Regions from separate parts of the Shinella sp. GW821-FHT10F02 genome, predicted to be linked through region 1. Evidence: riboswitches for the same ligand, from Rfam matches in the RefSeq annotation. Region 1 holds a riboswitch; each other region holds the start of a gene.
What was found. A riboswitch is a leader RNA that binds a small molecule or an ion and turns the genes downstream of it on or off. The one in region 1 is predicted to bind cobalamin.
Positions count from the first base shown of each region.

Region 2: another riboswitch for cobalamin. It lies ahead of metE (5-methyltetrahydropteroyltriglutamate--homocysteine S-methyltransferase); the one in region 1 lies ahead of AC1RWL_RS11540 (CbtB domain-containing protein).
Region 3: another riboswitch for cobalamin. It lies ahead of bluB (5,6-dimethylbenzimidazole synthase); the one in region 1 lies ahead of AC1RWL_RS11540 (CbtB domain-containing protein).

Region 1 covers NZ_JBXASL010000003.1:360,977-370,618, reverse strand. Annotated here, with positions in the region: gene cobN (cobaltochelatase subunit CobN) at 1-3,319, opposite strand, end outside; gene cobW (cobalamin biosynthesis protein CobW) at 3,584-4,633, opposite strand; gene cobU (bifunctional adenosylcobinamide kinase/adenosylcobinamide-phosphate guanylyltransferase) at 4,638-5,162, opposite strand; gene AC1RWL_RS11545 (CbtA family protein) at 5,164-5,952, opposite strand; gene AC1RWL_RS11540 (CbtB domain-containing protein) at 5,965-6,141, opposite strand; cobalamin riboswitch at 6,189-6,558, opposite strand; gene AC1RWL_RS11535 (peptidoglycan-binding domain-containing protein) at 6,630-8,600, opposite strand; gene AC1RWL_RS11530 (cobyric acid synthase) at 8,742-9,642, opposite strand, start outside.
Region 2 covers NZ_JBXASL010000006.1:262,947-272,588, reverse strand. Annotated here, with positions in the region: gene metE (5-methyltetrahydropteroyltriglutamate--homocysteine S-methyltransferase) at 80-2,413, opposite strand; cobalamin riboswitch at 2,514-2,727, opposite strand; gene AC1RWL_RS20075 (endonuclease/exonuclease/phosphatase family protein) at 2,896-3,906, shown strand; gene AC1RWL_RS20070 (hypothetical protein) at 3,962-4,138, shown strand; gene AC1RWL_RS20065 (alpha/beta hydrolase family protein) at 4,146-4,784, shown strand; gene AC1RWL_RS20060 (hypothetical protein) at 4,883-5,059, shown strand; gene AC1RWL_RS20055 (alpha/beta fold hydrolase) at 5,172-6,119, opposite strand; gene AC1RWL_RS20050 (DUF1883 domain-containing protein) at 6,389-6,706, shown strand; gene AC1RWL_RS20045 (replication-associated recombination protein A) at 6,703-8,010, opposite strand; gene AC1RWL_RS20040 (DegQ family serine endoprotease) at 8,007-9,410, opposite strand; gene msrP (protein-methionine-sulfoxide reductase catalytic subunit MsrP) at 9,615-9,642, shown strand, end outside.
Region 3 covers NZ_JBXASL010000003.1:503,442-513,083, forward strand. Annotated here, with positions in the region: gene AC1RWL_RS12220 (diguanylate cyclase domain-containing protein) at 1-1,504, shown strand, start outside; gene AC1RWL_RS12225 (SDR family oxidoreductase) at 1,586-2,404, shown strand; cobalamin riboswitch at 2,461-2,682, shown strand; gene bluB (5,6-dimethylbenzimidazole synthase) at 2,728-3,420, shown strand; gene AC1RWL_RS12235 (DUF2865 domain-containing protein) at 3,413-4,516, opposite strand; gene AC1RWL_RS12240 (phytanoyl-CoA dioxygenase family protein) at 4,812-5,852, shown strand; gene AC1RWL_RS12245 (ABC-F family ATP-binding cassette domain-containing protein) at 6,007-7,617, shown strand; gene AC1RWL_RS12250 (glutathione S-transferase family protein) at 7,738-8,445, opposite strand; gene AC1RWL_RS12255 (winged helix-turn-helix transcriptional regulator) at 8,556-8,918, shown strand; gene AC1RWL_RS12260 (NADP-dependent malic enzyme) at 8,936-9,642, opposite strand, start outside.

The DNA.
Region 1 (9,642 bases):
TCCACAGGCCCTCGTCCATCATTGTCTGGAGCCCGGCGCCATAACCGCCGGATTTCGCGCCAAAAATGCGGAAACCCGCCTGCTTCATCGCCTCGGCCTCCGACGCACCCTTCGCCGCAAGGGCAGCCGCCTCGGTGCGCATGCGCGCGGCAATCGGATTGTCCGCATCGTCTTCGTCGAGCGCACCCACGGCCCGCACGGCCCGGTCGAACAACGCGATCTGCTCCGGGAAAGCATCGCGGAAGAAGCCAGAAATGCGCAGCGTCACATCGACGCGCGGATGACGCAGCATGGCAGGCGGGATGATCTCAAAGCCGGTGACGCGGCGCGAGGCCATGTCCCAGGTCGGCTTCACGCCGATCAGCGCCATGGCCTGCGCGATATCGTCGCCGCCGGTGCGCATGTTGGAGGTGCCCCAGGCGGTGATGCCGAAGGCCGTCGGCCATTCGCCATGGTCCTGCGCATAGCGGGTGACCAGCAGTTCTGCGGACTTTTTGCCGAGCTCCCAGGCCGCCGGCGTCGGCACGGCGCGGCTGTCGACCGAGTAGAAATTGCGCCCCGTCGGCAACACATCCGGCCGCCCGCGCGTCGGCGCGCCGGAAGGGCCGGGCTCGATGAAGCGGCCGTCGAGACCCCGCATCAGCGCCGTGATCTCCGCCGCGCCGCAGGCGGCGATGGCCGGGCCGATGGTGCTTTCGATCGTGTCGAGCACGGCGCGGGTGGCGTACCAATTTTCCGGGCAGGCCAGCGTGCCGTCCACGAGCTTCGCGGCGAGCAGCTCGATGCGCTCCACGGTGTCGCCCTTGCTGCGCCATGGAGCGTCGGATTGGGCTTCGAGGATTTGCGGGCGCGGGCCGGTCCACGGGTCGGAGGGGATGCAGTCGAGCGGGTCAAAGGCGTGCCGTGGGATACCCCCCTCTGCCCTGCCGGGCATCTCCCCCTCAAGGGGGGAGATCGATGGAGGAGGGGTCTCCTTCCCATCCGACGTAGGGGGGGCGGCAGATGCAGCCGGTGCTGAAGAAACAGGGCGTGGCTTCCAGCCGATCTCCCCCCTTGAGGGGGAGATGCCCGGCAGGGCAGAGGGGGGTATCGCAAATGCATCCGCCGCGATCGCCCGTTGCAGGCTCGCCTCGCCGCCTTCGCCCAGGCTACGCGGCACACGGGCGAGCGCCACCGTCAGGTCGGTGAGGAGCCGCCCCTCCGGCGAGACGCCGAAGACGTGCAGGCCGTCGCGGATCTGCATTTCCTTGAGGTCGCAGAGATAGGCGTCGAGTTTTTGCAGCGCCGCCTCTTCGCCGTCCGAGCGGGCGATGCCGGCGTCGCGGTCGAGGCCGATGTCGCGGACGAGGTCGAGGATCTGCTTGGTCAGCAGCTTGATGCGCCGCGGATCGCCCCCCGATGCCTCGTAATATTCGTCGACCAGCGCTTCGAGATCCTTCAGCGGGCCGTAGGTCTCGGCGCGGGTCAGCGGCGGCGTCAGGTGGTCGATGATGACGGCGGCGGAGCGGCGCTTGGCCTGCGTGCCCTCGCCCGGATCGTTGACGATGAAGGGATAGAGATGCGGCACGGGGCCGAGCACCGCTTCCGGATAGCAGCCTTCCGACAGCGCCAGCGCCTTGCCCGGCAGCCATTCGAGATTGCCATGTTTGCCCATGTGCACGATGGCATGTGCGCCATAGTGCTGGCGCAGGAACGCATAGAAGGCCAGATAGCCATGCGGCGGCACGAGATCCGGCGAATGATACGTGTCCTTCGGATCGATATTGTAGCCCCGCGCCGGCTGGATGCCGACAAGCGTCTCGCCGAAGCGGGCGAGCGGCAGGGCGAAGACGTCGCCGGTGACGAAGGGATCGTCTTCCGGCAGACCCCAGCGATCGGTCATCTCGGCTTGAATCTGCGCGGGAAGCGAGGCGAAGAACGCCTTGTATTGATTCAATGAAAGCGTTTCGCGGATTTCCCGGCCGTCGCTTGCCGCATTGGTCGGCCCGGCCATCAGGTGGGCGATCAGCGCGTCGCCATCGGTCGGCAGCTCGGCGATCGCATAACCCTCCGCCGCCATGGCGCGCAGCACTTCCATCGTGCCGGCGGGCGTATCGAGCCCGACGCCGTTGCCGAGGCGGCCGTCACGGTTCGGATAGTTGGCCATGACGATGGCGATGCGCCGCTCGGCCGGTTTCGCACGTCTCAGTCGCGCCCAGCCGGCGGCAAGCCGCGCAACGAAACGGATGCGATCCTCTACCGGATCAAGACTGACAATATTCGTTTCGACACGCTCGTCATACTGCGCTGCCGCCTTGAAGGAGACGGCGCGGCTGAGCACGCGGCCATCCACCTCCGGCAGCGAGACGTTCATGCCGAGATCCCGCGCCGTCAGCCCCTGCCCCGACGCCTCCCAGGCCGCCCGCGACGACCCGGAGAAAATGGCTTGCAGCACCGGCGCGCCGGTCTCGTCGAGCACCGTCGGCTTGCGCCCGGCGCCCGGCGCGGAGACGGCGAAGCTCGTGGCGTTCAGCACGACATCCGGCCGGATTTCGGCGAAGGCCGTGCGCACCGTCTCGATGGAGGCCGGCTCCTTGAGGCTGGAGACGAAGAGCGGCAAGGCGCGCACGCCCTCGGCCGCAAGCGCCTCGATCAGCATTTCGACGGGGCGTGTCTCGCCGCTCTGGACGTAGGCGCGGTAGAAGCTGATGGCGGCGGTCGAGGGTTCGAGTCCCTCCTCCGCTACCACCTTTCGGCCTGCCTCCTCACGCCATGTCTCGATATCAACGACACCCCGCCCCGGCCACCAGATACCGGCCTTTTCCAGCGGCGTCGCGACGTCCGGCTTCTCACCACCGAAGACCAGGGCATCGGCATAGGCGAGGAAGCGCTCGGCATTGTCCGCCCCGCCCTCATTCAGATAGGCCCAGAGATGTTGTCGGTCCGCGTCATCCACGCGGTTGAACGGCACGATGCCCTCGTCCGGCCGGTCGTCGCCAGGCAACGCAACGAGCTTGATGCCGTTGGCCACCGCCGTCGCCAGCAGGGCTTCGAGCACATAGCGAAAATAGCTGGCGCCGCCGAGGGCACGGATGACAATGAGCTTGGCGTGGCGTGCGGTGCGCTCGATATAGGTATCGACCGACATCGGATGCGAAAGCGTCGCAAGGCTCGCGAGGCGCAGCTGCGTTTGCGTATCCCGCCCGCGATGGGCGGCGGCGATGGCGGCGAGTTCGGTGTCGGCGGCGGAGAGGAAGAGGATGTCGCCCGGCGTCTGGCCGAGATCGATCGCCTCCTTGCCGTCGGCGATGGTTCCCTTCTGGGCTAGCAGGAGGTGCATGCGGCGCCTCCCGATTGCCGGCGTGCCGTGCCGATGGATCCTCGGGTCAAGCCCGAGGATGACGGAGGGTGTGGAGACGACATGCCCGAATGGAGACGTCTCTTCCGCAAGCACAGGGAACCATCCCTTGGAAGACGAGCCCCACGATTGGCCGAAACCCTCCCCTCCCCACCGTCATCCTCGGGCTTGACCCGAGGATCCACCGGCACGGCAAACCGCGCCCGAAGCGCCGAAGAGAGGGACTGCCGCATCGTCATGCCGAAATCACACCGCCGCGGCGATGGCGGCGCGCACGGCCTGTTCGTCCATGTCGTGCAGGCCGATGACCACGAAGCGGGTGCCGCGGTTTTCGCCCGGCGTCCAGGCGCGTTCGAAATAGCTGTCGATGCGGCTGCCGACGGCCTGGACGAGCAGGCGCAGCGGCTTGCCGGGCACGTCTGCAAAACCCTTGAGGCGCAGCACGTCGTGTTCGGCGATCACGCCCTTGAGGCGCTCGATGAAGGCGGCCGGGTCGGCGATGGCACCGAGTTCCACGACAAAACTGTCGAACTCGTCGTGGTCATGCTCCTCGCCGTTCTCGTGCTCCAGCTCGTGGTGCGACTTGCGGTTGGCGATGTCGTCTTCCGTGCCGACGCCGAGGCCGAGCAGCACGGCGGCGGCGACTTCGCCGTTCTTCGCCTCGATCATCGTCGGCTTGCGGACGGTGCGCGAGGCGACCTCGTCGCGCACGATCTTGAGGCCCGCGGCGTCGATCAGGTCCGTCTTGTTGAGAATGATAAGGTCGGCAGCCGTGAGCTGGTCCTCGAACAGTTCTTCCAGCGGGCTCTCGTGGTCGAGATTGTCGTCCTCGACGCGCAGAGCATCCACCTTGTCATGATCGTCGGCAAAGCGGCCGGCGGCGACGGCGGCGCTGTCCACCACGGTGATGACCCCGTCGACCGTCACCTGCGTCTTGATTTCCGGCCAGTTGAAGGCCGCGACAAGCGGCTGCGGCAAAGCGAGGCCGGAGGTCTCGATGACGATGTGGTCCGGGCGGTTTTCGCGCTCCAGCAGCTTCGACATGGTCGGGATGAAATCGTCCGCGACGGTGCAGCAGATGCAGCCATTGGTGAGCTCGATGATGTCGTCCTCGCTACAGGCTTCCGCACCGCAGCCCTTCAGCACGTCGCCATCGACGCCGAGATCGCCGAACTCGTTGATGATGAGCGCGATGCGCTTGCCGCCGGCATTCTGGAGCAGGTTGCGGATCAGCGTCGTCTTGCCCGCGCCGAGGAAGCCGGTGATGACGGTGGCGGGGATTTTCTGTTGCAGCATAGGCTCAACCCTTCATTTTCAGCGGCAGTCCGGCCGCGACGAAATAGACTTCTGGCACGAGGGCGGCGATCTGCTGATGCAGCCGCCCGGCATGGTCGCGGAATTCGCGCGCCATGCGGTTTTCCGGCACGATGCCGAGGCCGACCTCGTTGGAGACGAAGACCAGCCGGCCCGGCGCGCCCTCGATCGCATCCGCGAGGCCGGCAAATTCCGCGGCCATGTCGCGCTCCTCCAGCATCAGGTTGGTGACCCAGAGCGTCAGGCAATCGACGAGCACCGCCCGATCCTCGCGCGCGACATCTTTTATGCGCGCGGCGAGCGCAAGCGGCTCTTCATGGGTTTCCCATCCCTCGCCGCGATCCTCGCGGTGTTTGGCGATGCGCTGGCGCATCTCGTCGTCCCACGCTCGGCCGGTGGCAATGTAATGACGCGAAAGGCCGGTCTCGGCGACCAGCCTTTCGGCAAAAGCGGATTTTCCGGAACGCGCACCGCCCAGAACCAGGACGGCTCCGGGCGATGTCTGTGCCATATCAGGCGGCCTTGGCGATCTTCTCGTTGGCAAAACCCAGCGAGAGGCCGAGCACGATCCAGAAGAACAGCGTCGTGGCCAGCGCCGCGACGGCGAACTCCGCGCCGAGAACGGCCGGAACATTGCTGGAAATGTCGCCCGGCTGCGGCGCGCCGTAGACCTGCGGCGCCGCAATCAGCACGATGCCGGCAATCTTGGCGACGATGCCGTCCTTGAGGAAGAGCAGGTAGAGCCCTGCGGCCGAAAGCACGATGGTCGCGACCCACCAGACCTGACGATCGCCGAGATCGGCGGCCGGGAAGCCCGGAAGCTCAGGCGGCAGGCCGATGGCCGGCAGCATGTGCACGGCAAGCCAGCCGGCAGCACCCCACAGCGCGCCGTTCGCCACCGTGATCGGATGGCCGGAAACGAGGCTGAAGCCGGCGAGCAGCAGGGCAAAGCCCGAGCCGGTCACCAGGTTTGCGAGCAGCGTGCCGGAGAACCGGCTCATGCCGAACATGATGCCGCCCTCCTCGTGCTCTTCGCCCTCATGGGCGTAGGCAACGGAGATCGGCGAGAAGGACGAAGCCACATCCAGAAGGACGGCGCCGAGCGACGAATGCTCCTGCGTTTGCGTGGCGCCATCGGTGGAGGGCGTGGTGCCTTCGGTGGCCGGCGCGGTTTCGCCGCCGCCCTCGAATTCCTCCGCATGGAGAATGAGCGGCACGACTCGCGCCTCCTGGGCGGCTGTCATCAGCACGCCGGAGAACAGCCCGGCCACCAAGGCGGCCAGGAGATAACGAACGATCATGTCAAAAACTCCTTAGTGGCAGGGAAAGCCGTAGGAGTGACGGGTGTCGTGCGCCGTGTCGTGCAGCACGGCCGAATTCGCGAGGCCCGCGCCGAACACCAGGAAGGCGCCGATCAGAAGCGCGAAAACGCCGGCAACAAGGCGGTCGTTTGCGGAAAGGGTAACAGAAGACGTTGAAGAAACAGCCATGACAACCTCCGTGCAGGCGTTGGGGAAGCCCCTCCCCAGGTCGGGCGAAATGCCCTCATCGGCTGGCAGGTCTCCTGGCTCGCGGCGTCCGGCGTTTTTCAACGCCTGCGGAACATTCTCACCTTCCCGGGTAGACGCATCGCAAAAGGGTGGACGATTCGTAGACTAAGAGGCGTCCGGCCCCGGCTTATCGCAATGCCACCCAGTGGCTTTTCCGGCTGGTTTTCCCAGGCACGGCCTGAAGCACCATTGCTTCGTCCCGCACACAGATCCTGCCCTCCGGATGAACGTCCCTCGCCACTCTACAGTCGCGGGGTCGGCCGTGATTGCAGCGCCCTATTTGGGTCCGCCGCGTCACATTCCCATTTACTCCCCGATCCGTTTCCGGATCCGGGAACCATCCAATAATCCGGATGATTATGCTTCCGCATCGCGCAAGTCAATCGATCGGCAGCGCCATCGCCTGTGCTGAAACCGCCGTTGGCATCTCAATAGCCCGGAATGATCACCAGACCGCCGCCATCGTTGTAGTAGCTGTCGCCGCGGTACTCGCGCTCTTCGTAGTATCCGTCGACCGGGCCTTCGAGCACGTCGTAGTCCTGCTGGTAGCGGCGCTGGCGGTTCTGCCGGGCCTCGGCATATTGCGCAGCCTGGCGCAGCGCGCGGTATTGCGGACGCGACAGGTAGCCATCGGCGCGATAGCCGGAGGAACCCTGCCAGGCGGCGATCGCCGAGCGGGTGCGCGGACCGAAGACGCCGTCGACGCCGTAGGTATTGTAGCCGAGCGCGCTCAGGAAACGCTGGGCCTGCACGCGAAGCGACCGATCCATGTAGGCCTCGCGGGCATCGACGATCGGCCGCTCCTCGACGGCCTGGCGCTCGGTGTCGATGATGGCCGTCTCGGTTTCCTGCTTCGGCGTCACCGCCTCCTCGCGCTTGGTATCGGCCAGCGCTGCGAGCCGTTCGCGGGCATCCCCGACGAAACGACCATTCGGATATTCGTCGAGATAAGCCTGGAAGGATTCCTGCGTGCCGCCGAGCACGGCCTTCTCGAAGGTCTCTTCCTCGCGCTTCTTCGCGTCGTCTGCCCGCTCGATGGCGAGGCCGCGGTCCTTGCGCTCGGCATCCTGCGTCTCGGTTTCGCGGGTGGCGGTCGCTGCTTCGCCGGTGTCGGCCCCGTCGGTTTCGGCATTGTCGGTGTCCGCCTGCTTTGCGGCTTGCGCAGCCTCTTCGGCGCGTTTTTCAGCTTCTTCGGCAAAGCGGGCGGCTTCCGCTGCCTTGGCTTCGGCATCCGCCGCAGCGCGTGCTGCTTCGGCCTTCAGTTTCTCCACTTCGGCCGCCTTCTCTTCCGCGAGCTTGCGCGCGGCAGCGGCCTCTTCCTGGATGCGCGCCTTTTCTTCGGCGGCGGCCTTCTCGGTTTCGATGCGCTTGGCCTCGGCCTCGCGACGGGCGGCGGCTTCTTCTTCGGCCCGCGCCTTCTGCTCGGCCGCGGCCTCTTCGGCCTTCTGGCGTTCGGCTTCGGCCTTCAGGCGCGCCGTTTCTTCCGCCTTCGCCTTGTCCGCAGCCGCCTGGGCCTCTGCCTTGAGGCGCTCGGCCTCGGCGGCCTGTTCATCGGCCAGCTTGCGTGCAGCCGCTTCCTTCTGTTCCGCTTCCGCCTTCAGGCGGGCGTCCTCTTCGGTGCGGGCTTTTTCCGCGGCCGCGGCTTCCGCCTTTGCCTTCTCCTCGGCGGCGGCCTTTTCCGCGGCCAGCGCACGGGCGGCGGTTTCTTCTTCCGCCTTCTTCGCCTCGGCTTCCGCCTTCAGGCGGGCTTCTTCCGCAGCCTTGGCCTTCTCCGCCTCGGCAGCCTTCTGCGCTTCCTCTTCAGCCTTCTTGGCTTCGGCTTCGGCCTTCAGGCGTGCCGTTTCGGCCTCCGCCTTGGCTTTCTCGGCCTCGGCGGCCTTCTGTGCCTCTTCTTCAGCCTTCTTCGTCTCGGCCTCCGCCTTCAGGCGCGCCGCTTCCGCATCGGCCTTGGCCTTCTCGGCTTCCGCGGTTTTCCGGGCTTCTTCCTCGGCCTTGGCCTTTTCCGCAGCCGCCTGCTCTTCCGCCTTGGCCTTTTCGGCAGCGGCCGCCTGTTCCGCCTTGGCCTTGGCGTCCGCCTCGGCCTGCTCGGTGGAGGTGCCGCTCGCCTGCTTCACCTTGGCGGCGGCCTGCAATTCGGCGATGCGCAGGCGCGCCATCGAGGCGAAGGTGCCGTTCGGATATTGTTTCAGATAGGTTTCGTACTGCGTGAGGTCGCTGCCGGCAGAAACCTTTTGCCAGAGCGAAAATTCCTCTTCCCAGCGTTTTCCGGCACTTCCGGCTTCCTTGCCGGTTGTGGCCTGGGCGAAGGCGATTGCCGGCTGGCCTGCGAGCGTCAGCCCGACGAGGCTTGCAAGGCCGATCCTCACCAGAACGGATCGTGCGAGAGGTCCAGAACCCATAGTCGTCTCACCCTTTCGAAGGCGCTGCGCCCGGCAACCGGGCGGATTTCCATCTGTCCTCGCACCGAATTCTGGCGCAACTTTGGTGCGGCAGGCCGGTCGTCACAGGAACCCGATGGCTGAACGTTTCAGGGGCGCGATTTAATCAGCGCTGCCTAAAAGGCGGTCGAGCCAGGCCGGGTCGAGAACGGCCTCCAGCTCCGCCGCCACACCATCCAGCGCCACGTCGACGCCTGCCCGATAATCGAAGCCGCCACCCTCGATGCCGAAGTCGGCGAGCAGCCGCGCCCGGTAGGCGTCGCTCGAAAGCAGGCCGTGCAGATAGGTGCCCATCACCCGGCCATCCGGCGAGACCGCGCCGTCCGCCCGCCCGTCGATGCTGACGGCGGGCTTGAGCACATCCGGCCCGGTGGTGCGGCCGAGATGGATTTCGTAGCCCTCCAGCGGCACGTCATATTGCAGCGAGCGGGCCGTGCTGTTGCGCACGGTCTTTTCCGGCGCCATTTCCGTTTCGACCGCCAGCAGCCCGAGGCCTTCGACCTCGCGCTCGCTGCCCTCGATGCCGAGCGGATCGGTAACGCTCTGGCCCAGCATCTGGTAACCGCCGCAAATGCCGATAACGCGGCCGCCGCGGCGCATATGCATCGCGAGGTCCCTGTCCCAGCCGGCCGCGCGAAAATCGCCGAGGTCGGAAATGGTGGATTTCGAGCCGGGCAGCACGACCAGCCCGGCATCGGCCGGAAAACGCTCGCCCGGCCGCACGAACACGAGGTCGACCTGGGGCTCGGCCTTCAGCGGGTCTAGATCGTCGAAATTGGCAATGCGCGGCAGCACCGGCACAGCCACTTTCAAGGCCCCGCCACCGCCCTTGGCCAAGCGTTCCAGCACGACCGAATCCTCGGCCGGCAGGCGCGCGGCGTCCTTCAGCCACGGCACGACGCCGAAACAGCGCCAGCCGGTGAAGCGGCCGATCTCGGCGATCCCGTCGTCGAACAGCGTCACGTCCCCGCGGAACTTGTTGATGAGATAGCCGGTCACCATG
Region 2 (9,642 bases), on a different contig from region 1:
GACGAAATGACCTTCGGGAATACGACATCCTCGATAGAAGCAACGACACGGCCCGGCCTTGCGGCCGGGCCACGCGTTGTTACTGCGCCGCCCGGCGCAGTTCGGCGGCGGCTGCCACCATGTTGACGAGGGCGGGCTTGACCTCCTCCCACTTGCGGGTCTTCAGGCCGCAATCCGGGTTGATCCAGAGCTGGCGATCCTGAAGGCGCTCGCGGGCGAGCGACAGGAGATCGGTCATCTCTTTCACCTCCGGCACCCGCGGCGAGTGGATGTCGTAGACGCCCGGGCCGATCTCGTTCGGATATTCGAAGTTCCGGAAGGCGTCGAGCAGTTCCATCTTCGAGCGCGACGTCTCGATGGAGATGACGTCGGCATCCATGGCGGCGATCGTGGAGATGATGTCGTTGAACTCCGAATAGCACATGTGGGTGTGGATCTGGGTGCCATCCGCCACGCCGCTTGCGCAAAGGCGGAAGCATTCGACGGCCCAGTCGAGATAATGCTGCCAGTCCTTGTGGCGGAGCGGCAGGCCTTCGCGAAGCGCCGCCTCGTCGATCTGGATCAGCTTCGCGCCGGCCTTTTCGAGATCGACCACCTCGTCGCGGATGGCGAGGGCGATCTGGCGGCATGTCGCGCTGCGGGCGATGTCGTCACGCACGAAGGACCAGTTGAGGATCGTCACCGGGCCGGTCAGCATGCCCTTCACCGGCTTGTCGGTGAGGGACTGCGAATAGTGCCACCAGCGCACCGTCATCGGGTTCGGCCGCGAGACGTCGCCGAAGATGATCGGCGGGCGGACATAGCGCGAGCCGTAGCTTTGCACCCAGGCATGCTGCGTGAAGGCGAAGCCGGACAGCTGCTCGCCGAAATATTGCACCATGTCGTTGCGCTCGAATTCGCCGTGCACGAGCACGTCGAGGCCGATCTCCTCCTGCCAGCGGATGGCGGTTTCCGTTTCCCTTTGCAGGAAGGCTTCGTAGTCCGCATAGCTCAGGGTGCCCTTGGCATGGGCGGAGCGCGCCTTGCGGACGTCGCTCGTCTGCGGGAACGAGCCGATCGTCGTCGTCGGGAACAGCGGCAGCGTGATCGCCTCCGACTGGATCCGGCGGCGTGCGTCGAAAGCGCTCGCGCGCGTCTTCATGCCCGCGTCGATGCCGGCAATGCGGCCCTGCACCAGAGGGTCGGTCACCTTCGGCGATGCGGCACGGGCGGCGATGGCCCGCGAGGCGTCGTCCAGGGCTTGCCGAACGGCATCCCTGCCCTGCGCCAGGCCCTTGCCGAGCGTGGCAAGCTCGCCGAGCTTCTGCGTCGCGAAGGCAAGCCAGGTCTTGAGGTCCGCGTCGAGCGCCGTTTCGAGATCGAGGTCGATCGGCACATGCAGCAGCGAGCACGAGGCGGCGATTTCGACCGCCCCGGCGCCGCGGGCGGACATGACCGGGGTTAGCCGGTCGAAGACGGATGCGAGGTCCGCCCGCCAGATGTTGCGCCCGTCGATCACGCCGAGCGACAGGACCTGATCCGCACGCACGGCCTGAGCGACCGCGTCGAGTTGCTCCGGCGCGCGCGCCAGATCCACATGAAGGCCGGCGACCGGCAGGGCGGCAACAGCCGAAAGATTGTCCGCCAGCGCGCCAAAATAGGTCGTCAGCATCAGCTTCAGTCCGGGCGCGGCCCTGGCGAAGCCTTCATAGGCGAGTTTGAAGGCATGACGCTCGCCCTCGGTGAGGTCGAGCGCGAGGATCGGTTCGTCGACCTGAACCCAGTCCGCGCCTGCCTCGGCCAAACGGCGGAACAGTTCCTCGTAGACCGGCAGAAGCCTTGCCAGGAGGTCAAACGGCTTGAAGGTGGATGGCCGCGCCTTCGCGAGCTTGAGGAAGGTGACCGGGCCGAGCACGACCGGGCGCGTGTGGATGCCGAGCGCCTTGGCCTCCAGGAAGTGGGCGACCGGCTTCTGCGTGGTGAGGCGGAAGGCCTGATCCTCGGAGACCTCAGGCACCATGTAGTGGTAGTTCGTGTCAAACCATTTGGTCATTTCGAGCGCGGGAACGCCGTGGCCGTGATGCGCATGGCCACAATCGGCAGGACCATCGCCCTGGCTACCGCGCGCCATGGCGAAATAGAGCGAAAGCGGCACGTCGCCGCCATCCCAGCCATAGGCGGCGGGAATGGCGCCGACCATCACGGCGGTATCCAGCACATGGTCGTAGAAGGAGAAATCGTTGGAGGGAATCCGCGTGATGCCCTGGTCGCGCTGAAGCGCCCAGTTTTCGGCGCGCAGCTTTTTCGCCGTTTCGAGGAGGTCGGTCTCCGTGAGCTTGCCGGACCAGAAGCCTTCGAGCGCGAACTTCAGTTCACGATGGCGGCCGATGCGCGGGAAGCCGAGGGAGGCGACCGGGAGAGTTTGTTTGGACATTGTCATACCCCATTGGTTTGTGGGGGCATGGGTTGAGCGGACGCGTGCAGGCTCTGCCGTTGCCGGCGAGATGCAGCAACCACCGGGACACCCCGCCCGTGGACGTTCTGTTGTCTTGGCAGGTCTCCTGGCTCACGGGTCGTCGCCGCTGTCCGTCTTCCCAAGGCTTTCGCCTCAGTGACATTGTTGGACAGCAACTCGCCGCTCACAGTTGCGGGGGCAGCCCCGGCTTTGCCGACGGATCGACGCACCGGATTCCCTCTTAGCCCTGGGACGGACGGACGACCCAGGGAACCACGACGACGCGACTTGGCGTGATATCGCCGGCAATGTCAAGACATATAAAGAAATCTTTATGTCTTTATTTGTCGCCCGGCTTAACGCAGCGTGCAGTCCTCGCCCATGATGTCATTGCAGCGTCGGGATGTGCGGGGTACATGCAAACCTCCCGTTACGGGAATCGACCTCCCGCGAATCCCGTGATGCAGAAGGAACAGTCGATGCCGATAGTGCCGCGCCGGGGACCGATTGCCCTTGCCTACCGTGTCCTCGTCCTGCCGGGCGTCATCGCCTATCTCTTCGCCGTCAGCATCGTCGTGCTTGCCGGGGACCGGTTCTGGCTTGTTGACCTGCTGACCTTTGCCTGGCCCTATATCGTCGCCACCGGCGCGCTGCTCGTCGTTGCGGCCGTCGTGACGCGGCGCCTGAAGGCGATCGTGATCGCGCTTGCCGGGCTCGCCATCGCCCTCATACCGGCGGCCGACGTGCCGACTGCGCGCGCCTCTGCCGCGACGAGCGGCCTGAAGGTGCTGACCGCCAATCTCTACGTGCGCAACCGCGAGGACCCGGCTGTCTTCATCGACCTGCTGCGCCGGGAAAAGCCCGACATCGTCGTGCTGGAGGAGACGACGGCACGCTGGGAGCAGGCGCTTTCCGCCTCAGGCCTGTTCGCCTATGAAAGCAGCGTCGACACCCGCATCCGCGACAGCCTGAAGGTTTTCTCCACGCTGCCGATCCGGGCGGAGACCGAGCTGAAGCGCGCCTTCACCGAGGAGCGCGCCTACAAGCAGCCGCTCCGCCTCGAGCTCGACATGGGCGGCAAGCCGATCTTCCTCTATGCCTTCCACCCGGAGACGCCGCGCCGGCTCTGGCAATGGCGCGACCGCAACGACTATCTCTCGGCCGCCGCCGACGCCGTGAAGGGCGATCTCGAAAAAGCGCCGGTCATCGTCGCCGGCGACTGGAACACGCCGACCTGGTCGCCCTTCTTCCGCAATTTTTTAAAGCAGGCCGGCCTTGCCTCCACGGCGGGCGGCTGGTTGCAGCCCGTCACGCGCTTCAGCCTGAAACTCGATGCGCTTGCCTATATCGGCGCCTCGATCGACCATGTCGCCGTCTCGCCGGATATTTCCGTGCGCGCGCGCCGCGTCGGCCCGTCTTTCGGCTCGAACCACCTGCCCGTCATTGCCGAACTCACCCTGCCTGAGACCTGATGGCCTCTCGTCTCGACGGGAAAATGCCCTATCTTGGAAGAAAGCAACACGGGAGATGACGATGCCGACCGAGAAGGACAGCCCGAAGACCTCGCTGGAAGCCGAGCGCGCCCGGCAGAAGGACAAGGATGCCAAGACCGAGCAGGACGATTATCTGGAAGAGGCGCTCGAAGAGACCTTTCCGGCAAGCGACCCGATCGCGCCCGGCGACGTGAAGGACCACGCGAAGTGAGGCAGCGATGAGCGCCCGCTTCCTGTTCACCGGCCCGGAGAACGCCCCGACCACCGTGCTTCTCGCGCATGGCAGCGGCGCGCCGATGGATTCGCCGGCGATGACCGCCGCGGCCACGGCGCTCGCGGCGGAAGGCCTGCGCGTCGCACGCTTCGAGTTTTCCTACATGGCCGCCCGGCGCAACGAGGGCAGCCGCCGGCCACCGCCGAAGGCCGAGACGCTGAACCCGGAATTTCTCGACGCCATCGCAGAGCTCGCGGCGAAGGGGCCGCTCGTCATCGGCGGCAAGTCGATGGGCGGACGCGTCGCCAGCATGGTGGCGGACGATCTTTTTGCTGAGGGCCGCATCGCCGGCCTGCTCTGCCTCGGCTATCCGTTCCATCCGCCGGAAAAACCCGCACAGCTGCGCACCGCCCACCTGATGGGCCTGAAGACGCCGGCCCTCATCTGCCAGGGCAGCCGCGATCCCTTCGGCACGAAGGACGAGGTGCCGGGTTACGGACTGCCGGACAGCATCCGCGTGCTCTGGCTGGAAGACGGCGACCACGACCTCAAGCCGCGCAAGAGCATCTCCGGCTTCTCCGCCGCCGACCACCTCGCCACCATGGCGAAGACGGTGAAGGCCTGGACGCAGACGCTCGGCTAAGCCTGTTCCATGCGGAACAGCGCGCAACACGGTCCCATGCGATTGTTCAGTCACTGGATGGAACGAACCATCCCAACCGAACCAGAAGGGACCCCACAATGCGCAACTTCATTCTCGCCGCCGCAGTCGCTCTTACCGCCGTCGCTTCCTTCGCCGCCCCTTCGCAGGCCGGCTACTACAGCTACGACTACCAGCCCTATTGCGTCATCAAGAAGATCAAGAGCTACGACTACTACGGCAACCTGATCATCAAACGCGTCCGCGTCTGCCACTGAGCGCTGCCCCGATCTGGGGTCGATTGGAGTGCGGCTGCCGCCGGCAGACGGTCTCACGGACGTGATGAAGCCCGGATGCGATCCTCGCATCCGGGCTTCTCTCTTTTGAAAATCAGTTGTTGTCGACCTGGCCAGCCCAGCTCTGTGTGTTGGTCTCGCCATTCAGGAACGGCAGAGCGGTGCTGACGAGCGCCGGGGCCGCGAACGTCTCGTAGTGGGTCAGGCCCGGCAGGATGGCGAGGCGGTTCTTCGCCATGTTCTCCCGCATCCAGCCGGCATCCCGCAATCCCCCGCCGAGCTTCTGGTAGAATTCGACGATGTGTTCCGGGCGGATCATGTCGCTGTCACCGAAGATCAGCATGACCGGCATGGACAGTTTCGCCACCGCATCGGAGGCGTCGTAGTCCCCGCGCATCGCCGCACCCATGGCATCGAGCAGTTTCGGGAATTCCGAGACATCCGGCGCGACGGCGGCGTAGGATTTGTACATCGGCGTTTCCTTCATCATCTCGGCCATGGCGCCGGAAACTGCCGCCTGCTGCGGCAGCATTTCCGGGAAGAAGCCGTTCCGGGCAAAGGGCGCGGAAGCGATGACGAGGCGGCGCACCTTGTCCGGCGCCTGCGCCGCCATCTGCAATGCGACGCCGCCGCCGAAGGAATAGCCGAGCACGTCGACCTTGTCGTAGCCCAGCTTTTCCACCAGCTCGGCCATGTCCGCGCCGATTGCCGGGATATCGATCGGCCGGTTGCCGAGCGGCGTGCGGCCGTGGCCCTGGAGATCGACGCCGATCACCTGGCGCTTGTCCTGCAAAGTTTTCAGGTTGGCGCCGAACATCTCGATCTGGCCGAGGCCGCCATGCAGCAGCAACAGCGGCTCGCCCTCGCCGCGGATCTCGTAGTAATAGTTGATGCCGTTCACCTCCAGATGGCCCGCCTTGTCCGGCACGCCGGCCTCGCCCTGCAAGGGGTTTTCCTTGATCTCCTCGGCCAGAACGGCGGCCGCCGGCACGAAGGCGGCAAGGGCGGCGGTCACCAGGGTGATGATGGTCATTTTCGGCATGTCTCTCTCCTCGGGGTTCTGACCGGCAGGCCCGCCGGTTCCATGCCTCAAGGACGACGGCCCCATGCCCGCGCCGACAGGGCGGCGTGAAATTTTTTGCAAGAAGCCTGATAAACCGAATCAAGCGGCTGCCGGATTGAATCCGGTGTCGCCCGCAATCAATTGAAAAGAATGGGCTATCAACGATAGTCCGCCACCACCGGCACGGAAGGGAACATTAACCGGCGCGTGCGAACATTAGCGCAAAACCAGATACGTCCGGGCAGGCCATGGCACACAGCTTTTCCTACACGCATTACGATCTCGACATGCAGCGCGGCGGCACGACGATCGAGATCACGCTCTCGGCGGTCGCCAATGTGCGCCTGATGAGCCACGCCAATTTCGACCTGTTCAAGAATGCCCGCCAGCACAAGTTCTTGGGCGGCGTCGCCAAACAATCGCCGATCCGGCTGAAGATACCGGAAAACGGCCATTGGCATGTGGTGGTCGATATGGAGGGGCATACGGGCAAGGCGGAATCGTCGATCAAGATCGTGCCGCTGGCACCGCAGAAGCCGGCGCCGCGCTTCAACGCCGCCTCTTAGCTTCGTTCTTTCCGCAGCTTCGCCCACCATTCCAGCCGCTTGCGCAATTCCCGCTCGAAGCCGCGCTCCGGCGGGTCGTAGAAGGTCCGGCGGCCCATCTTTTCCGGAAAATAGTCCTGGCCGGAAAAGGCGTCCGGCTCGTCGTGGTCGTAGCGATAACCGTCGCCGTAGCCCTCGCCCTTCATCAGCTTGGTCGGCGCGTTGAGGATGTGTTTGGGCGGCAGCAGCGAGCCGTTTTCCTTTGCCGCGCGCATCGCCGATTTGTAGGCGGTATAGACGGCGTTGGATTTAGGCGCCGTCGCGATGTAGATGCAGGCCTGCGCCAGCGCCAGTTCCCCCTCCGGCGAGCCGAGGAAGTCATAGGCGTCCTTCGCCGCATTGCAAACGACGAGCGCCTGCGGATCGGCGAGACCAATATCCTCGACGGCCATGCGCACCATGCGGCGGCAGAGGAACAACGGGTCCTCGCCAGCGTCCAGCATACGCGTCAGGTAATAGAGCGAGGCATCCGGGTCCGAGCCGCGCACCGCCTTGTGCAGGGCGGAAATGAGATTGTAATGGCCGTCCTGCGACTTGTCGTAGACCGGTGCCCGGCGCTGCACGATGCGAAAGAGATCGTCCTGGCCGAAGGTTTCGTCGGCGCGCGCCGCACGCCAGACTTCCTCGGCCAGCGTCAGCACCGCCCGCCCGTCGCCATCCGCCATGCGCAGCAGCGACATGCGCGCTTCCTCGTCGAGCGGCAGCGGCTTGCCCTCGCTCGCCTCGGCGCGCTTCAGAAGTTCCTCCAGGCTGGTTTCGTCATGCGGCTTGAAGGTCAGCACGCGGGCGCGGGAGAGAAGAGCGGCGTTGAGCTCGAAGGACGGGTTTTCCGTGGTGGCGCCGACGAGCACGATCGTGCCGTCCTCCATGACCGGCAGGAAACTGTCCTGCTGGGCGCGGTTGAAGCGGTGGATCTCGTCGACGAAGAGCAGCGTCTGGCGCCCGCCCATGCGGCGCGCGCGGGCGGCATCGAACAGCTTCTTGAGCTCGGCGACACCGGAGAAGATCGCCGACGTCTGCTCGAAGGCGAGACCGGTTTCGCCGGAGAGAAGGCGCGCCACCGTCGTCTTGCCGGTGCCGGGCGGCCCCCAGAAGATCATCGAGCCGAGCGAGCCCGCCTCGATCATGCGCGACAGCACGCCGTCCGGACCGGTCAGGTGTTCCTGGCCGGAGACTTCGCCGAGCGTGCGAGGGCGCAGGCGATCGGCAAGAGGCCGCTTCGCCGCCATGTCCTCCGGTTCACGCGGGGCGAAGAGGTCGCTCATCGGAAGAACTGGCGGATGCGCTGGCCGTCACGCTCGATTTCGACGCGCCAGATGGACGGGTCCTCGTTGACGAGGGAGGCGAGATTCTCGGTCGAGGCGACCTGTGTGCCGTTCAACTCGATGATGATGTCGCGCGGCTGGAGGCCGATGCGCGCGGCCGGCGAGCCGCGGTTGATCTCCGTCACGACGACGCCGGTCGTCGCCCGGTTGGTCGGCATGCGCAGCTCCTCGGCGACGCGCGGCGAAAGATTGGCGACCACGGCGCCGGAGAAGGGATTGCGGCCTTCGATCAGCCGTTCGTCGCGCGGCGTCGTTTCCGGCGCGCGGTCGAGCGAGAGCGTCAGCTCCTCTTCCTTGCCGTTGTTGACGACCGTGATTCGCGCCGTGCCACCGATGCCGACGGTGGTGAGGCGATAGCCGAGCGCATCGGGATGCTCGACGGAGACGCCGTTGACGGCGGTGACGACCTCGCCCGCCTTCATGCCGGCCTTTTCCGCCGGGCTGCCAGCCTGCACCTGCGAGATCAGCGCGCCGCGCGCCCGCTCCAGGCCGAGCGCCTCGGCGACTTCGGACGTCACCGCCTCGAAGGTCGCGCCGATGAACGGGCGATCGAAGCTGGCGCTGCCGTTTTCGGCGCTGGCGACGAAGGTTTTTACCAGATTGGCCGGGATGGCGAAGCCGACGCCGTTCGAGCCGCCGCCGCGCGAGAAGATCGCGGTGTTGATGCCGATCAGCTCGCCGTTCATGTTGATCAGGCCGCCGCCGGAATTACCGGGATTGATCGCGGCATCCGTCTGGATGAAGAAGCCGAAATCGCCGGAGCGCACCTGGTTGCGCGCGAGCGCCGAGACGATGCCGCTCGTCACCGTCTGGCCGACGCCGAACGGGTTGCCGATGGCGAGCACCAGGTCGCCGACTTGCACCGCGTCGCTGTCGCCGAGCGGCAGCGCCGTGAAATCGGCATCCGCCTTGATCTTCAGCACCGCGAGGTCGACGCGCTCGTCCTTCAGCACCACCGTGCTTTCATATTCGCGGCCATCCGCCAGCGCGATCTTGATGTCGCTGGCGCCCTCGATCACATGGTTGTTCGTCACCACGATGCCCTTGGAGCCGACGATGACGCCCGAGCCGAGCGACGACTGCTTTTCGCTGCGGTTCGGCATGCGCTGGCCGAAGAACTCCTCGAAGAAGGGATCACCTTCGAAGATCGAGCGGCGCTCGACGACACGCTCGGCATAGACATTCACGACGGCATTCTCGACCTGCTTGACGAGCGGCGCGAAGGAGAGTTGCATTTCCGTGCGCGACTGCGGCACGGTGCGCTCCTCGGCGGTTGCGGGCGTGACCAACGCGAGCGCAACGACGAGCGGGGCGGCAAGCAGGATGCGGACTTTCGGCATGGACGAGTCTCCTTCGTGTCTGCGCCACGATCAGATAGGATTTCGCAGGAAAAAAGGCAAACTGCGCCGCGTCGGACCGAATGATCGACGTCACGCGCAACGCACGAAAAAGTGGTCGCCGGAAATCTTTTGCGGCCGTTGAAACAACACGAGCCTTGTTTACGTAGGAACCAGGGAAAGCAACCAACAGATCGAGCCCCCGCCATGTCCTTCTACCGCCCGCCCCGCGTCC
Region 3 (9,642 bases), 140 kb from region 1:
CAAGGCTGAAGAAAGCCGCGCGACACGGCGACGCGGGGTTGGTTTGGTGATCCGGACGGCGGCCGTGATGATCGTGCTGCTGTTCGGCGCCGCCAATTACCTCGTGCTCGACTACGCGATCGAGCGGGCCGACAGTTTCGTCGCCGAGACCGAGCGCACGCTGGTGCGCAACGAGTTCGGCCACCAGATCGACCAGGTGGTGCAGTACCAGAGCCAGCTTTCCTTCTGGGACAAGAGCTTCAACGAGCTTGCCGACGGCATGCCGGGCGATGCCTTCGTGCGCGACCAGCTGCGTGACTGGATGTGGTCCGACTTCGGTTTTTCCTGGATGATCTTCGCCTCGCCGGACGGCGAGAAGGTGCTCGGCGTCTATCGCGGGGAAAAGGTTTCCGAGAGCAAGGCGCGCGAGAAGCTGCATTGGGTGAGCGACCTCACCCACAAGGCCGAGCGCAAGTACCGAGAGGCGCTCTCGCCGGATCGCGGCGGCTGGCAGGTCGCGCGCGCCAAGGAGGACCCCGACCTCCTGACGCCGGCGCTGCCCGAAATCCACGTCACCGGCATGCGCCTCATCGACCGCGTGATGAGCATCGTCGTCGTGCAGGCCGTCGTTCCGAAGTCGCTCTATATCCCGGCCCACCGGCTGGAGCCGACGCTGCTCATCACCGTCAAGCCGGTCTCGCAAAAGATGCTGGCGAACACCGAGCGGCGGCTCGGCGTGCATGATCTCGGCTTTACCCCCATCGTGACGCAGGAGCCGGGGCTGGTGATGACGCCGGTTGGCGCCGATGCCTACAATCCGATGGTCGCCTCCTGGCGGCCGAACATGCCGGGCTCCTTCGTCTGGCGCTCGGCGCTGCCGCAGATCGCGATGTTCGTACTGGTCTTCGCCGGCGTCATGCTCTTTGTCACGCTGCGCTTCTCCGCCCTTATCAAGGCGCTCCAGCGCAGCGAGGCGAAAAACGCTTTCCTCGCACGGCACGATACGCTGACGGGGCTGAAGAACCGCAGCGGTTTCGACGAGGAGGTGCGCCGCGCCATCCGCAAGGGCGAGAACAAGCCCTTCGCCATCCTCGCGCTCGACCTCGACAAGTTCAAGGCGGTCAACGACCGGCATGGCCATGCCGCAGGCGACGCCGTGTTGCAGGCCGTGGCTCGGCGTTTTTCCGATCGCATCGGCAAGCAGGGCTGCGTCGCCCGTCTTGGCGGCGACGAATTCTCGGTGCTGCTCACGGGCGAGCGGAGTTGCGAGGCGCTGCTGGAGCTTGCCGGCAGCCTCGTGCGCGATACGCAGGTGCCCATCGCCTATGATGGCCAGTTGCTCGTCATCGGCGGTAGTGCCGGCATCGCGCAGTTCCCGCAGCATGGCGGCTCCGTGCACGACGTGATGGTGATGGCGGATGCCGCGCTCTATGCCGCCAAGAACGCCGGCCGCAACCGCGCCGTCCATGCGGATCATATCGGCCAGGAGATGATCATCGAGGCCGGCGAGGCCCGCGCGGCCTGACCATGCCGAAAATGCTTGCGGAACAAGCGGCTGGATGCACTCTTTGAGAGATTGAGTCACATCTTTCTGGGAGGCGCGCAAATGAGCAATGGAGCACGGCTGGACGGCAGGATCGCCGTCGTGACGGGCGGAACGCAGGGGCTGGGTGCGACGATCGCCCGGCTTTTTGCCGAGCGGGGTGCGGCGGGGCTGGTCATCTGCGGCCGCAACGCCGCCAAGGGCGAGGCGAAGGCGCAGGAAATTTCAGGCGCGACGGGCGTCAAGACGCTCTATGTGCAGGCGGACCTCGAAAAGGTCGAGGATGCGCGCGCGGTGATCGCTGCCTGCGACAAGGCCTTCGGCCGCATCGATGCGCTGGTGAACGCCGCCGCCATCACCGACCGCGGCACGATCCTCGATACCAGCCCGGAACTGTTCGACCGCATGTTCGCGGTCAATGTGCGCGCACCCTTCTTCCTGATGCAGGAGGCGATTTCGGTGATGCGGCGTGAGAAGACCGAGGGCACCATCGTCAATATAGGCTCGATGTCCGCCAAGGCCGGCCAGCCGTTCATCTCCGCCTATTGCGCCTCCAAGGGTGCGCTGGAGACGCTGACCAAGAACACGGCCTATGCCGTGCTTCGCAACCGCATCCGCGTTAACGGCCTCAATATCGGCTGGATGGCCTCGGAGGGCGAAGACCGCATCCAGCGTGAATTCCACGGTGCGGCCGATGACTGGCTGGCGAAGGCGGCGGCAAGCCAGCCCTTCGGCCGGCTGGTCGATCCGGCGGAGGTGGCGCGTGCCTGTGCCTATCTGTCTTCGGAGGAGTCCGGCCTGATGACGGGCTCGGTGATCTGCTTCGACCAGTCGATCTGGGGTGCCTATGACGGCTCGCCGCATCCGGTCGCGCCGCTTTGAGGCGCTGACAGGCCGATGCGCGGCGCGGGCAGGCTTGATCGCGCCGCCAAGCCATGCGCATATCGTTTCCGTCAGGTGCCTGCGTTTCGCAGGAGAATCGGGAATCCGGTGCGGGCAAGAGCCTCAAGTCCGGAACGTGCCCAGCGCTGTGACGGGGATGGATCGCATCGTAAAAGCTTGAATCGATTCAGGCTTTTGCCACTGGTTGTTCAACCGGGAAGGCAGGTGCGGGCCGCGTGACCCGAAGTCAGAAGACCGGCCTGGCAAGATAGACCGAACCGCGCGGACGGCGGAAGGTTTTACGCATTGTTGGGGAGATGACGATGCGAGCCGAACCGTGCGACCGTCTGGTCCAGGCGGGCGCCTTTTCCAGCGAGGACAAGGCCGCCGTCTATCATGCCATCGAAACGCGCCGCGACGTGCGCGACCAGTTTCTGCCCGATCCCTTGCCGGACGATCTCGTGGGGCGCCTGCTGCACGCCGCCCATAGCGCGCCCTCGGTCGGCTTCATGCAGCCGTGGAATTTTTTGCTGGTGCGCAGCGAGGCGACCCGGCGCGCGGTGCATGCCGCCTTCCTCAAGGCGAACGCGGAAGCGGCGGCGATGTTCGACGCCGACCGTCAGGCGCAGTATCGCGCCCTGAAGCTCGAAGGCATCCTGAAGGCGCCGCTGTCGATCTGCGTCACCTGCGACCCGACGCGCGGCGGGACCGTCGTTCTGGGGCGCACGCACAATCCGCGCATGGATGTCTATTCCACGGTCTGTGCTGTGCAGAACCTCTGGCTTGCGGCGCGGGCGGAAGGGGTGGGCGTCGGCTGGGTCAGCATCTTCCACGACAGCGACATCCGGAACGTCCTCGGCATTCCCGAGCATGTCGAGATCGTTGCCTGGCTTTGCGTCGGCCTTGTCGATCGCCTCTATGCCGAGCCGGAGCTTGCGGTGAAGGGGTGGCGGCAGCGCCTGCCGCTGGAGGACCTGGTGTTCGAGGAGCGCTGGCCGGACGCGGGCGTTAGTTGACGCCGGCATCGGCCGGGCGGCCGAGATCGATGGCGGATTCGTTGGCCGGCAGGAAGACCGGGCCGACCGTGCGCACCTTGCTCTTCGCGGGGTCGTAGTCGCGTTCCTCGACCTTCACCGGCAGCTTGGCCGGCGTCTCGTCCTTCTTCGGCAGCGTGTGGATGGTGGTGATCGAGCCACCTTCCACGTCATCATCCCTGCCGGTGCTCGCCGTCTCGCTGCCCTTCAGCGCCTTCTCGCGCTTGATCATCTCCTGGTAATAGGCCGAGAGATTGCAGCCGCAGGCGCCGGGCTTGGAGAGGTCGCGCGTGCGGTAGGAGAAGGCGTTCGGCATTTCGTAATAGGGCCGGCCGGTGACCGTCGAGGTCATCTGGTCGGTCTCCTGGCCGCTGGTCATCGACTGGTAGAAAAGTTCGGTCTGCGTCTCAGGGCACATCATCGCGCAGACTTGCTGGTCGCGGCGGAAATCGAGCGGGGTTGCGCCCGACGAGATCGGGAAGAAGCCGCCGTCGCAGGTGCGCACGCAGACGGTGCGCAGGTTGCCATGGCCGGAGCCGCCGCCGAGCGAGCGCAGTTGCAGGCGCTCGCTGCCCTCCGGCGTGGTGCCGAGCGGGAGCGTGCGTTTTTCATCGAGCGTGCGCAGCGTTTCGGTCGCCGCGATCGGCACCACCTTCGCCTCGTCATTGCAGCCGTTGCTTGCGAGCAGCGCGGTCAGGCGGGTGCGCTTGCCCTGCGACGAGGTGCCGCCGGCGAATTCGCGGCGTTTCTTGTCGAGGATGTCGAGGTTGCGCGCCATCTTGCCGATGACCGTGGAGAGCGTGTCGCAGGCCGCCGCATTGGCGCCGCCGACGACGATGATGCTGCCGCCGGAGCAGCCGAGCCGGCGCTGGTCGCTCTTGGCCTTGCGCAACTGGATGTTCTGGCGGGCGATGGCGCCGGCATATTTGCGCGCGCTTGCCGTATCCACCACCACCTTGGGCAGGTTCGCAAGCTCCGCCTGGATCTGCTCGCACACCGCCGCTGCCGCCGTGCCGCCCGAAAACAGGAGCGGCAAGCCGGTCGCAACGGCAAACAGAAGGCGGGTCAAACCTTTCAAATCATCGATCCTGTGAAACTGTCGGGGCCGTGGTCCGGCCGCATAAGCATATCCTATCATAGGCTGCATGAAGGGAAGCGCAACGTGCTCCCGCATTTGTGATTAATGCGCGGCGGAAAATATGAGTTGCGTATTCATCTTTTTGCCAGCTGCCCGCAATTGATCTCGCCGGGGGCTTGGTGTAGCACTCTGCGCACATACAACAGCCGGTTATGCGCCCGTCGCCGCGCAGCCGCCGTTTGGCGGAAGACCGGCCCGTCACAGGCAGGTGAACATGCGGATTTCGTCAGTTTTGTTGAGCCCTTTCTACGCGCTCCAGCTCGCATCCGGCGCAAAATCCTTCGCCGACAATCCCGTCATCGGCAGCAAGTGGCTGAACCGCAAGGGATTGCACGAGAAGCGCGTCTCGCTCGCCATGCGCATGGCCGCCTGGCGCCGCACCAAGCTGGAAAAGCTCGTCGCCCCGGAATATCGCCGGCAATATGCCGAAAACGGCTTCGTGAAAATCGAAGACTTTTTGTCGCCCGAGGTTTTTGCCGCGGTGACCCGCGAGATCGCCGAGCGTGATTTCGAGCGCTACGACATGCTGCAGGGCGAAACCGTCACACGCCGCGCCATCATCGACGACAGCGACCTGGAAAGCCTGCCGGGCTTCAAGGCCGCGCGCAACGATCCGCGCGTCACCAATCTCCTGCGCTACGTCTCTTCGCATGACGGCCAGCCGCTGCTCGTCGTGCAGGTGGTCATGGCGCTGCCGTCGGTCATCACGCAGGGCTCGACGGACCCGCAGACCGCGCTGCACAGCGATACGTTCCAGCCGACCGCCAAGGCCTGGCTGTTCCTGCGCGATGTCGGCGAGGAGGACGGCCCGTTCTCCTACGTGCCGGGCTCGCACGAGATGACGCCGCAGCGCCTCGCGTGGGAGCGCCGCATCAGCGAGAACGCCGATTCGATCGAGAACAAATATTCCGCCCGCGGCTCGCTGCGCATCATGCCGGACGAGCTTTCGGCGCTGGGTTACGTCCAGCCGGTCAAGATGACGGTCAAGGCCAACACGCTGATCGTTGCCGATACGCATGGTTTCCATGCCCGCAGCCCGAGCTACAAGACGACGACGCGCATCGAGATCTACGGGTCGCTGCGCCGCAATCCGTTCCTGCCGTTTACCGGCCTGCACATCGCCTCGCTGCCCTTCATCGCGTCCGGCATGAACCGGCTGATCATCAATGCGATGGGTTTCCGCGCCAAGCTCGGCCTCAAGGGCTCGCCCTGGAAGGATGCCGGCAAGGGCAAGGCCGATGAATGGTCGAAGCGGCTGAAGCAGCCTTCGGCCTGACCCTCACGAATTGCCGGATCGGCCGTGCTGCCCTTGCAAGGCGGCCGGTCCGGCCCTAAATATCCGGCATCGTCAATGCCGACCGGATGGTGCACCATGGATTTCAACCCGACCACAAATCGACGTCGTTTTGTCCTCGGGGAATTTTCCATCCATGCCGCATTCCATCACGCTTTCCAAAATCACCTGGTCCACGCCTGACGGCCACACCCTCCTTTCCGATCTTGACCTGACCTTCGGCGCCGAGCGCGCCGGCCTCATCGGTCGCAACGGCGTCGGCAAGACGACGCTGCTGAAACTCGTTACCGGCGATTTGGCCCCGCAGGCCGGCACCGTCACCGTCGATGGCACGCTCGGCCTGTTGCGCCAGAGCGTGCAAGTCTTTGCCAACGAGACCATCGCCAGCCTGTTCGGCATCGTCGATGCCCTCGATCTGCTCGCCCGCGCCGAGCGCGGCGAAGCGGAGGCGCATGAACTCGCCGATGCCGACTGGACGCTGGAGACGCGGCTCAGCGCGGCGCTGGCGCGTGTTGGGCTCGAGGCCGCGCCGGAAACGCCGCTCGCGTCGCTCTCCGGCGGGCAGCGCACGCGGGCAGCACTTGCCGCGCTCATCTTCGCGGAACCGGATTTCCTGCTGCTCGACGAGCCGACGAACAATCTCGATCGCGACGGGCGGCGGGCGGTCATCGACATGCTGGCCGGCTGGCGGGCCGGCGCGATCGTCGTCAGCCACGACCGCGAGCTGCTCGAAACCATGGACGCAATCGTCGAGCTCACCACGCTTGGCGCCACCCGCTATGGCGGCAACTGGAGCGCTTATCGTGCCCGCAAGGCGCAGGAGCTTGCCGCCGCGCATCGCGACCTCGCGGATGCGGAAAAGCAGGCCGCGGAGGTGGCGCGCACCATGCAGACCATCGCCGAGCGCAAGGCGCGCAAGGACAGTGCCGGACGCCGCAAGAAGGCGAGGGGCGACATCCCGCGCATCATGCTGGGCGCGATGAAGGAGCGCAGCGAACTGACCAGCGGCGCGAACGCCCGGCTTGCCGAAAGCCGGCAGGGGCAGGCGGCGGAGGCCGTGGCGGCGGCGCGCGAGCGCATCGAAATCCTCCAGCCGCTCACCGTCAGTGTGCCGCCGACCCATCTCGCCGCGGGCAAGGCCGTGCTGAAGATGGAGGGCGTCATGGCCGGCTATCTGCCGGAGCGGCCCGTTATCCGTGACCTCTCCTTCGCCATGACCGGCCCCGAGCGGGTTGCCGTGACAGGGCCGAACGGTTCCGGCAAGACGACCTTACTGGGGCTCGTCACCGGAGACATCCAGCCATGGCAGGGAAGCGTGCGCCGCTTCACCGACTTCGCCATGCTCGACCAGCGCGTCAGCCTGCTCGATCCGGCCCTGTCGATCCGCGACAATTTTCGCCGGATCAACCCGGATGCCGATGAAAACGCTTGCCGGGCGGCGCTGGCGCGCTTCATGTTTCGCGCCGACGCTGCCTTGCAGGACGTCGGCAGCCTCAGCGGCGGGCAACTGCTGCGCGCCGGCCTCGCATGCGTGCTCGGCGGTGCCACACCGCCGCCGCTCCTCATCCTCGACGAGCCGACGAACCATCTGGACATCGACGCGATCGAGGCGGTGGAGGCGGGCCTGCGCGCCTATGACGGCGCGTTGCTGGTCGTCAGCCATGACGAACCGTTCCTGGAGGCGATCGGCATCACGCGGCGGCTGGAGCTTTTGATTGCACCTCTCCTCCGTCATGGTCGAGCTTGACCCGACCATCCACGCAGCGGGCGCCGCTTGGATCCTCGGGTCGAGCCCGAGGATGACGTCGAGAGTGGGGCGAGGTTCCGGCGGCGATCTGAACCGAGTGCACGACCTGGCCCTCCACCGTCAGGCGCGGCCGAAGCGTTCGATGACCTCGGCGAGCGGCACATGCCCCTTGAACGCGCTGGAGTTGGCCGGGGTTTCGCCGTCCTCCAGCGACGTTGCAAAGCGCACCGCCGGGTCTGCCTCCAGCCGGCGGCGGATGGCTTCGATGCGGGGCCAGCGGCTTGCCGGTGCCACCTCGTGGTAGTCCAGCCAGCGGGCGACGCCGATTAGCACGCCATCCGCCAGCGTTGGACGGTCGCCGACGAGGTAGGGTGTGTCGCCGAGCATGGCTTCCAGCTTGTCATGCCGCTCGATGACGGCCTTGCGGCCCCATGTGCGCAGCGATTGCTGCAACACCGGGTCCGGCGTCTCCATTTCGAGCGCCGACCAGAGCGGGCTGAAGGCGCCGGTGAAGCCGGTGTTGAGGTAGGCCATCAACTGGTGCATGCGATCGGCCTCGGGTGACGTGGGATCGAAGCTGATGCGCTGTTCCGTATCGCGGGCGGCGAACCAGTGGGCGATCGCCATGGTTTCGGTGATGACCCGGCCGTCGTCGGTGACGAGCGCCGGCGTCTCGTGCCGGGCGTTGAGGCTGGCATAGGACGGGTCGCGCATCTCGCCCAGCATGTCGACGCGGCAGAGCCTGTAGGGCTTGCCGAGCCATTCGAGGGACGAGACGAGACCCATGGAGCTTCCGGCGGGGAAGCCGTAGATGAGGATCGGTTCCAATGGTGTTCTCCGTGATTTCTGTTGACCACGCTGCGCAGCGACACTGGACCTAAGCGCTCTCCGCCCCCATGTAAATTACGCACATTTTTGTCACCACGCCGGAGCCCGCCATGAAGGATCTCGTTTCCCGTTGCCCGATCGAGGAGGTCATGCAGGTGCTCGGCGGCCGCTGGCCGACGCTCTTGATCTACTATCTGAAGGACGGCACGAAGCGGTTCAGCGACCTGCGCCGCGACAATCCCACGGTCTCGCACCGCATCCTGACGCTCGAACTGCGCAAGCTGGAACAGGCCGGAATCGTCGAGCGCACCGTCTTCGACGGCTATCCGCTGCGTGTCGAATACGACCTCACGCCCGCCGGCCACACGCTGATGCCGCTGGTCGATGCGCTGGGCGACTGGTGGGAGGCGCACGACGCGGCGCGTCCGGCCGCGCAAACGAAAACGGCCGCCGAGGCGGCGGCCGTTTCGTAAAGCGCAAGGATTTCCGATCAGACCGGGTAGGAGGCTTCCACCACGGCAAGCGCCGCCATGTTGACGACGCCGCGCGAGGTGGCGGACGGCGACAGGATATGGGCGGGAAGCGCAGCGCCGAGCAGGATCGGGCCGACATGCAGTGAGTCCGTCATGGTCTTGACCACGCCGAGCGCGATGTTGGCGGCGTCGAGGTTCGGGAAGACGAGCAGGTTGGCTTCGCCGGTCAGCGTCGAATCCGGCATGACGCGCTGGCGCAGTGCCTCGGAGATCGCGGCATCGCCGTGCATTTCGCCGTCTGCCTCCAGCGTCGGGTCCATGTCGCGCACCAATGCCATCGCCTTGCGCATCTTGAAGGCGCTTTCCGAATCGCGTGAACCGAAATTCGAATGCGAGACGAGGGCGGCGCGCGGCGTGATGCCGAAGCGGCGGATTTCCTGCGCGGCCATCACGGTCATCTGCGCCACTTCCGCGGCGGTCGGCTCGCAGGTGACGTAGGTGTCGGTGAAGAAGGTCGCGCCGCGCTGCGAGATCAGCAGGCTGAGGGCGGAGAAATTCAGCACGCCGCCCTTCTTGCCGATGATCTGGCTGACATCGCGCATGTGGCGGGCATAACGGCCTTCGACGCCGCAGATCAGCGCATCGGCCTCGCCGCGCTTGACGGCGAGCGCGCCGATGACCGTCTGGTTCGTGCGTACGATGGTGCGGGCGGCTTCGGGTATCA